2 linked regions of the Adhaeribacter arboris genome follow. Each later gene encodes a partner of the first gene's protein in a complex. Links are inferred from orthologs where the notes say so. Each region holds a gene or a part of one and is shown in the gene's direction. Other genes may lie near its edges.

The links.
Region 2: the proteins of dnaB (region 1) and dnaG are in contact, whole or in part, in a crystal structure (PDB 2R6A), measured with the Geobacillus stearothermophilus proteins. The link is inferred for Adhaeribacter arboris from one-to-one orthologs. Residues at the interface, in WP_033016901.1 of Geobacillus stearothermophilus: Ser13, Glu15, Ala16, Gln18, Glu91, Leu92, Asp94, Ala95, Val96, Pro97, Thr98, Ala99, Ala100, Asn101, Tyr104, Tyr105, Ile108; in WP_049624496.1 of Geobacillus stearothermophilus: Lys456, Leu457, Leu458, Pro459, Ala460, Asn463, Ala464, Leu467, Leu535, Leu536, Ile537, Ala538, Gln544, Glu545, Asp548, Tyr549, His552.

What each region holds. Positions count from the first base shown.
Region 1 is NZ_PYFT01000001.1:1,608,776-1,613,000, reverse strand. What follows is about bases 610-3,570. They hold dnaB (replicative DNA helicase), read left to right. Parts: upstream 610-1,284; coding sequence 1,285-2,856; downstream 2,857-3,570. Other genes in these bases: AHMF7605_RS06675 (SusC/RagA family TonB-linked outer membrane protein), read left to right, coding at 3,309-3,570; AHMF7605_RS06685 (UDP-N-acetylmuramate--L-alanine ligase), read right to left, coding at 610-1,085. In the rest of the region: more of AHMF7605_RS06685, read right to left, coding at 1-609; more of AHMF7605_RS06675, read left to right, coding at 3,571-4,225. UniProt on the Escherichia coli protein: The main replicative DNA helicase, it participates in initiation and elongation during chromosome replication. Travels ahead of the DNA replisome, separating dsDNA into templates for DNA synthesis.
Region 2 is NZ_PYFT01000001.1:312,273-315,809, forward strand. What follows is about bases 1-2,905. They hold dnaG (DNA primase), read left to right. Parts: upstream 1-433; coding sequence 434-2,377; downstream 2,378-2,905. Other genes in these bases: AHMF7605_RS01330 (potassium channel family protein), read left to right, coding at 2,377-2,905. In the rest of the region: more of AHMF7605_RS01330, read left to right, coding at 2,906-3,399. UniProt on the Escherichia coli protein: RNA polymerase that catalyzes the synthesis of short RNA molecules used as primers for DNA polymerase during DNA replication.

The sequences.
Region 1 (4,225 bases):
CTGAAAGTGTGCAGTTCCAGGCAAGCCACTAAGGCTCGGTCCGGAAACTGTTTTTTTAAGGCTTCGGTGGTAGCTTTTACTTTAGAAGGAGCGTGGGCAAAATCCTTGTAAATGCGGGTAAAATTATTTCCCCCTAAAAACTCCAGCCGGCGGGCCGCGCCTTTAAACGTTTTAAGGGCTTCGTAAAATGCCTGGGGTTTAATTCCTACCTGCCGACAAACTTCTTTAGCCGCTGAAATATTACGCAGATTATGCTCGCCAAAAATCTGGAGCGGAATATCGTCTTTTTTGGTTCGTAAATAAGTAATGCCGTTATGCACCTGGTGTTCGTGTGCGGTATAGCCAATATATTTAACTAAATCGTTGCGGGGCACGCAAATGTGCAGCACTTGTTCATCGTCCTGGTTATAAATAATAGTACCTGCCTTAGGAGTCATGTCGGCGAATAGCCGAAACTGTTCCCGGTAAACTTTAGGGTCCGGAAATACATTGATATGATCCCAACTAATACCGCTAATAACGCCAATGTGATGGTGATACAAATGAAATTTTGGTACTCTTTGAATGGGCGAAGCTAAATATTCATCGCCTTCAATAATAATAATGGGAGCCTCTTCGGTAAGCTTTACCATATTATCAAAACCCTCTAACTGCGCTCCCACAGCGTAATCAAACAAGCGGTTGTGGTATTGCAACACGTGGAGGATAATAGAAGTAATAGACGTTTTACCGTGGCTACCCCCAATAACAATGCGTTGTTTATTTACTGATTGCTGGTAAATAAACTCCGGGAAAGAATAAATAGGAAGATTTAATTCCTGGGCTCGCTGCAATTCCGGGTTGTCGGACCGGGCATGCATTCCCAGAATAACCGCATCCAGCTCCGGCGTAATTTTTTCGGGAAACCAACCCATTGAGGCGGGTAAAATCCCCGCTGCCTGTAAGCGGTCGTACGCCGGATTAAATATTTCATCGTCGGAGCCGCTAATTTGCAGGCCTTTTTGGTGGAGCGCCAGCGCCAGGTTATGCATGATGCTGCCGCCCACAGCAATAAGATGAATGCGTTGCAATTGCGTTGTTTGCATGTAATCGAGTGAGTAAGACGACAAATGTACAAATTTTTTTTACTCTCGGACACGCGAAAACACTTATGGCTATTGGCGCTTACTTTGAAAAAAGAGTATAAAATGTTTTACTTGGTTCAGTACCAGCACGAAAGGATTTGTGGACGAAAAGGTTTATAAATTGTTAATAAGCCAATCGAGAACTTTGTTAGATTTGTGTATGGAGGAGAGTAAAGTAAAGTTTTCCCGTGATGGAAAAAATGCCCGTTGGAATGGCAAGAGTTCTATAACTGCCGGTTTAGGTAAAATACCGCCCCAATCCCTGGATTTAGAGGAAGCGGTATTAGGAGCGTTAATGCTCGAAAAAGACGCCTTAACTACGGTTATTGATATTTTAAAACCGCAAAGTTTTTACAAAGATGCGCACCAGAAAATTTTTAAGGCAATCCTGGCGCTTTTTGATAAATCAGAACCCATTGATATTTTAACGGTTACGCAGCAATTGCGGGAAGACGGGGAATTGGAGTTTGTGGGTGGGCCGTACTACATCATGAACCTGACGACGCGCATCCACTCGGCGGCTAACGTGGAATTTCACGCGCGCATTATTACCGAAAATTCCATTAAGCGGGACCTTATCTCAATTTCCAGCGAAGTAGAAAAACGAGCTTTTGAAGATACTACCGACGTGTTTGATTTACTCGATTACGCCGAAAAATCGTTGTTTGAAGTATCCGAAGCCAATATCCGCAAAAACTTCGACGATATGCGCTCCTTGATGCACAAAGCCATTAAGGAACTCGAGGAAAAGAAAAACCAGAAAGAAGGCTTAACCGGGGTACCCAGCGGTTTTACGGCTTTGGACCGGGTTACTTCGGGCTGGCAACCGTCTGATTTAGTGATACTTGCAGCCAGGCCAGCGATGGGTAAAACCGCGTTTGTCGTATCTGCCATGCGGAACGCGGCCGTAGACTTCCGGAAACCGGTAGCAATTTTTTCGTTAGAAATGTCTTCGTTGCAGTTGGTTAACCGTTTAATTTCGGCGGAAGCGGAACTGGAAGGGGAAAAAATTAAAAAAGGAAATCTCGCCGATTACGAATGGGCGCAGCTCAACCACAAAATTTCCCGGTTATCTGAAGCCCCCATTTACATTGATGATACACCGGGGTTATCTATCCGGGAATTGCGCACCAAATGCCGCCGCCTGAAAGCCCAGCACGATATTCAAATGATCATCATCGACTACTTGCAGCTGATGACCGGGAACGAAGGCAAAGGGGTAGGCGGTAACCGGGAACAAGAAATTGCGTCTATTTCGCGGGCTTTAAAAATGTTAGCCAAAGAATTAAGCGTGCCGGTCATTGCTCTGTCGCAGCTCAGCCGGGCCGTAGAAACCCGCGGGGGCGATAAAAAACCGCAGCTTTCCGACTTACGGGAATCCGGCTCCATTGAGCAGGATGCCGACATGGTAATCTTTTTGTATCGCCCGGAGTATTACGGCATTACCGAAGACGAACTCGGCAACCCTACCCAAGGTGTGGGAGAGGTAATTATTGCCAAACACCGGAACGGTTCTATCGGCAGCGTTAACCTGAAATTTATTGGTAAGTTTACTAAGTTCGGCGACCTGGAAGGCGACTTCGGCAGCGATCCGTTTGGTGGCGGCAATGCTTTACCACCCAGTAATTTTGACGATCCGTTTGGCGGCGGCAATGCCGTACGTTTACCCAGCAAAATGAACGGCGATTCTTTACCTAAATCCAGCTTTGATACCGAAGAGCCACCTTTTTAAGTTGCTGGTTGAAAGGTTAGAAAGTTAAAAAGTTTGAAAGTTAGATTCTGTTATGAAATATAAAGTTCGTATCTACTAATGTTTGTCCCATTTAATTTATAGAAACAAAAATTAGCATTTATTCCAGCTTGAGACCCTTTTAAGCCTAAATTTCTAATTTGTAATTAGGTGAAGCACAAGTATGATTAGAAGCTAAGCTATAAAGTAGTAAAAATAAATCTATAATTAGCCAAAAGCCTCCTACGGGAGGCTTTTGGTTTTAAATGAGAATTGCTACAAGCCTTTTTTAAGGTAGATATTATAAAAATATTCAAATAAAGTTCCTGTTTTTCAGCGCATCAGGTTTTTGTATTTAGATATTCTGTAAAAAATAGCCCTTCTGCAAGCATCAAATTTAAAAATGGGCGTATAAAGATGATGTCATTTTATACTTTCATTCTTATAGCACAAATATGAAAAAACACCTTTTACTATTATTGTGTCTGTTTACTGTTCGTTTACTTTATGCCCAGGATGCCGTGCCAATCTCGGGCCGGGTTACCGACGCCAAAACCGGTGAAGCCCTGATTGCAGTAAGCGTGCTCGTTAAAGGTACTACTTCGGGCGCCCAAACAGACGTGGAGGGTAATTTTACCGTAAATGCTCCCGCCAATGCCACTCTCGTTTTTAGCTACATTGGTTATCAGCAACAAGAAGTGCCGGTAAATAACCGCACTACCATTAACGTACAATTAGCTACCGATGCTACCCAGTTAAACGAAGTAGTAGTAGTGGGATATGGTACCCAGCAAAAGCGCGACGTAACCGGTTCTATTACGTCGGTTAAAGGCGATGAACTGATAAAACAATCTTCTCAAAATCCGGTGAGCTCTATCCAGGGCCGGGTAGCCGGGGTGCAAATTACCAACACCGGTACACCGGGCGCTTCTCCCCAGGTCCGGATACGGGGAGTGGGCTCCGCGCAGGGTGGAGTAGAGCCGCTTTATGTGGTAGACGGTACTTTTGTGCCGGATTTAAGCTTTTTGAACCCTGCCGATATTGAGTCGATGGAAGTTTTAAAAGATGCTTCCAGCGCCTCTATTTACGGGGTGCGGGCCGCGAATGGGGTGGTGTTAGTTACTACCCGGAAAGGAAAAGCGGGAGCGCCTCGAATTAATTACAATGGTTTTGCGGGTATTCAGAAGGTAACCAACCGTTTAGAAATGGCGAATGCCCAGGAATACGCTACTCTTATCAACGAGAAATTTGCCATTATTGAAGAGCCCCGCACCTTACCATTAACTACTCCTTCTACGGATTGGTACGATCAGGTATTACGTACTGCCCAGGTTCATAACCATCAGTTGAGTATGTCGGGCGGAACGGAGCG
Region 2 (3,537 bases), 1.3 Mb from region 1 along the record:
ACAATCAGAAATTAGCAGAAACTTATGCAAAAATTATACAAGCTTCGAAGTAGTTTTTGAGTTTGTTTTTACAAGCAGCCTGTCGACGGGCAAACACGGCGAGTTTAGTTTTTAAGACGTCTACAAATTGGATTCCTAAAGATTTTGTGGTACTTACTCTCAGGAAGCCAAAAAGCTATTTGGAATGGTAAATAGATTGGAACAATAGATACTACCATTAATCTATTCTAAAATTCAGGTAATTATAAGGTATTGCTTTATTTTTTCCTAGCAAAAAGCTTATATTTAATCTTAAAATTTACCTAAATTCTTAAATAAGAAGGTAACAATTTAATTTTCATTTCGCCACTTCCATCTTTTTCCGGACAGCTATATATTTTTCTCATTTAGAACCTGAAAATTTTATCTTTGTAAGGAATGTAAGGCAAATGAAATGGCCCTGATAAAAAAAGAAACGGTAGACCAGATTTTAGCGCAAGCCGATATTGTAGAAGTAGTTGGTGATTTTGTGTCGCTGAAGAAAAAGGGGCAAAATATGTGGGCGCCTTGCCCTTTTCATAACGAAAAGTCGCCTTCGTTTTCGGTGTCGCCGGCTAAGGGAATTTATAAGTGCTTTGGCTGCGGCAAAGCGGGTAATGCGGTGCAATTTATTATGGACGTAGAGGGTACCAGCTACGTAGAAGCATTAAAATACCTGGCTAAAAAATACGGGATTGAAATAGCCGAAGAATCTACTCCCGAAGCCACCAAAGCCCAGAACGACCGCGATAGCCAGTTTATTCTTTCTAATTTTGCCAAAGATTATTACCAGGAAATCTTATTTAACCACGAACAAGGTAAAACCATTGGCCTGCCTTACTTACACGAACGGGGTTTAGGTTTACCCACTATCAAAATATTTGAACTCGGCTACAGCCTCGAAGCCTGGGATGGTTTTACCAGTAAAGCGCTGGCGCAAGGGTATCAGCCACGTTATTTAGAAAGCACCGGCCTTACCATTGTAAAAGACGACAAAAAATACGACCGCTTTCGGGCGCGTGTCATGTTTCCGATTCACAACGTATCGGGGCGGGTAATTGGGTTCGGGGCGCGTACGCTTAAATCCAACGATAAAACGCCCAAATACCTGAACTCGCCGGAGTCGGAAATTTACCACAAGAGCGATGTTTTATACGGTTTGTATCAGGCCAAAAACGCCGTCCGGAACCAGGATGTTTGTTATCTGGTAGAAGGTTATTTAGATGTTTTATCGCTGAGCCAGGGCGGAATTGAAAATGTAGTAGCTTCGTCGGGTACGTCGCTTACCGAAGGACAAATTAAACTGATTGGCCGTTATACTAAGAATATTACCGTACTCTACGACGGCGATGCGGCCGGGGTTAAAGCTTCTTTACGGGGGATAGATTTAATTCTGGAAGGCGGTTTGAACGTGAATGTAGTAACGTTTCCGCCAGGCGACGACCCGGATTCGTACATCCGCAAGGTAGGCGATGTAGTTTTTAAAGAATACATCAATGCGCAAGCCCAGGATTTTATTACTTTTAAGACCAACCTTTATCTGCACGAAGCCAAAGATAACCCGGTAAAAAAAGCCGACGCCATCCGGGAGATCGTGAGTAGCATTGCTAAAATCCCGGATTCCATTAAAAGGCAGGTTTTTTTAAAACAATGCAGCGCCTTGTTCGGGATCGACGAAGATGTGCTGATTGCCGAGTTTAACAAAATTTTTCACCAGAACCGCCAGCAACAGCAAAAACAAGCTACTTCCGCCACTGCTTCGCGTACTTTCACCGACGAAGAATTGGCCGAAGCCGAGGCATACGGTCAAGAGACAGAAACCGAACCAGACCCGGAACTGGATGTAATCTACCACCACGAAAAAGAAGTAATTCGCCTGGCGCTGACGTACCCGGCCAACCCGCTCTCGGACCAGGGCGTTTATATGTTGCCTTACCTGCTCGAACAATTAGACGATACTACTTTCCATACCCCGGTATTCCAGGAAATCATCGACTTTGCCCGCCAGCAACTAGAGCAAGGCCAATTTCCCCGTTCCGAAGATTTTATTAATCATCCGCATTCTGAGGTACGCACCATGGCTATTAATCTGATGAGTCAGAAATACGAGTTGAGCGAAAATTGGGAAAGCCACCAAATATTTGTTCCCCGCGAAACCGACCAACTACAATACGCCGCCGATACGGCTTTACTGCGCCTGAAGCGCTGTAACGTACAACGCATGATTAAAGAAAACATGGAACAGCTCAAGAATCTGACGGATTTTAATGCGATTAAGGACCAACTGGAGATTCTGAAAACCCTAAAAGTGTACGAAGACCAGTTCTCGGAACAACTGGGTACCGTAGTGGCCCGGTAATGAACAGGTTCGCCCAGTTAAAAAGATTATTTATTGCCTTAGCTCTTGCCCTACTTAGTCTGGTGGTGGGTACGGTGGGGTTTATGGTTATCGGGCAATTAAACCTGCGTCAGGCTTTTTACATGACCGCCATTACTTTTAGTACCACTGGATTTGAGGAAGTAAAGCCACTCACCCCCGCCGGGGAAATTTTTACCTCGTTCTATATCTTATTTAACCTGTTTATTTTTGCTTATTTTCTATCAGTGCTCAGCAAATATATTTTTGAGGGCGAACTGCAGGCTATTTTTAAAAAATATATGTCGGAGAAAGATTTACAGAAAATATCCAACCACGTTATTGTTTGCGGGTTTGGGCGCAATGGCAGCAAAGCCTGCGCGGATTTACTGGCGAACCACGAGCCGGTATTAGTGGTGGAAAAGGATGAACAATTGTTAAAAACAAAATCAGGTTTTGGCGAGGTTACCACTACCATTGTTGTGGGCGATGCTACCCAGGACGAAGTATTAAAACAAGCGGGTATTGAACGGGCCAAAGCTATTATAACGACTTTACCCAAAGATGCCGACAACGTTTTTGTAACCCTCACCGCCCGCGAATTAAACAGCAGTATTCAAATTATTGCGCGCGCTTCCGATAAAAGCACCGAAAATAAACTATACCGGGCCGGCGCTAACAGCGTAGTAATGCCCGACGAAATTGGGGGCAGCCACATGGCCAACTTGGTTACCCGGCCGGTAGTTATTCAGTTCCTGGAAATGCTGAATGGGATGGGCGCCAGTAAACTAGTGCTCGAAGAAATTGATTTTGCCGAAATTCGAAAGCAAACAGAGGTTGTGTCCATCCGCGAGTTAGATATTCGGAATAAAACCGGAGTAACCGTAATCGGAGTGAAAAATAACCGGAATCAGATTGAAATCAGTCCTAGTCCGGATACCCAAATTGGAATGGAGGATGTATTAATTTTACTCGGCACCGAAGACCAGGTAAAAGCCTTTATGCGCACCTTCCGGAAGATTTAAGCATTTACCATTTACCAATATACTCATATACCATAAAGCTTTATTTAAGTGCAGGAAATGATACTGATTTTTTAAGCATTTAGCAATGGATTTTTTTATTGGAAATAGCCGCCTCTCCTTCCCTGTTTTTAGGGAAGG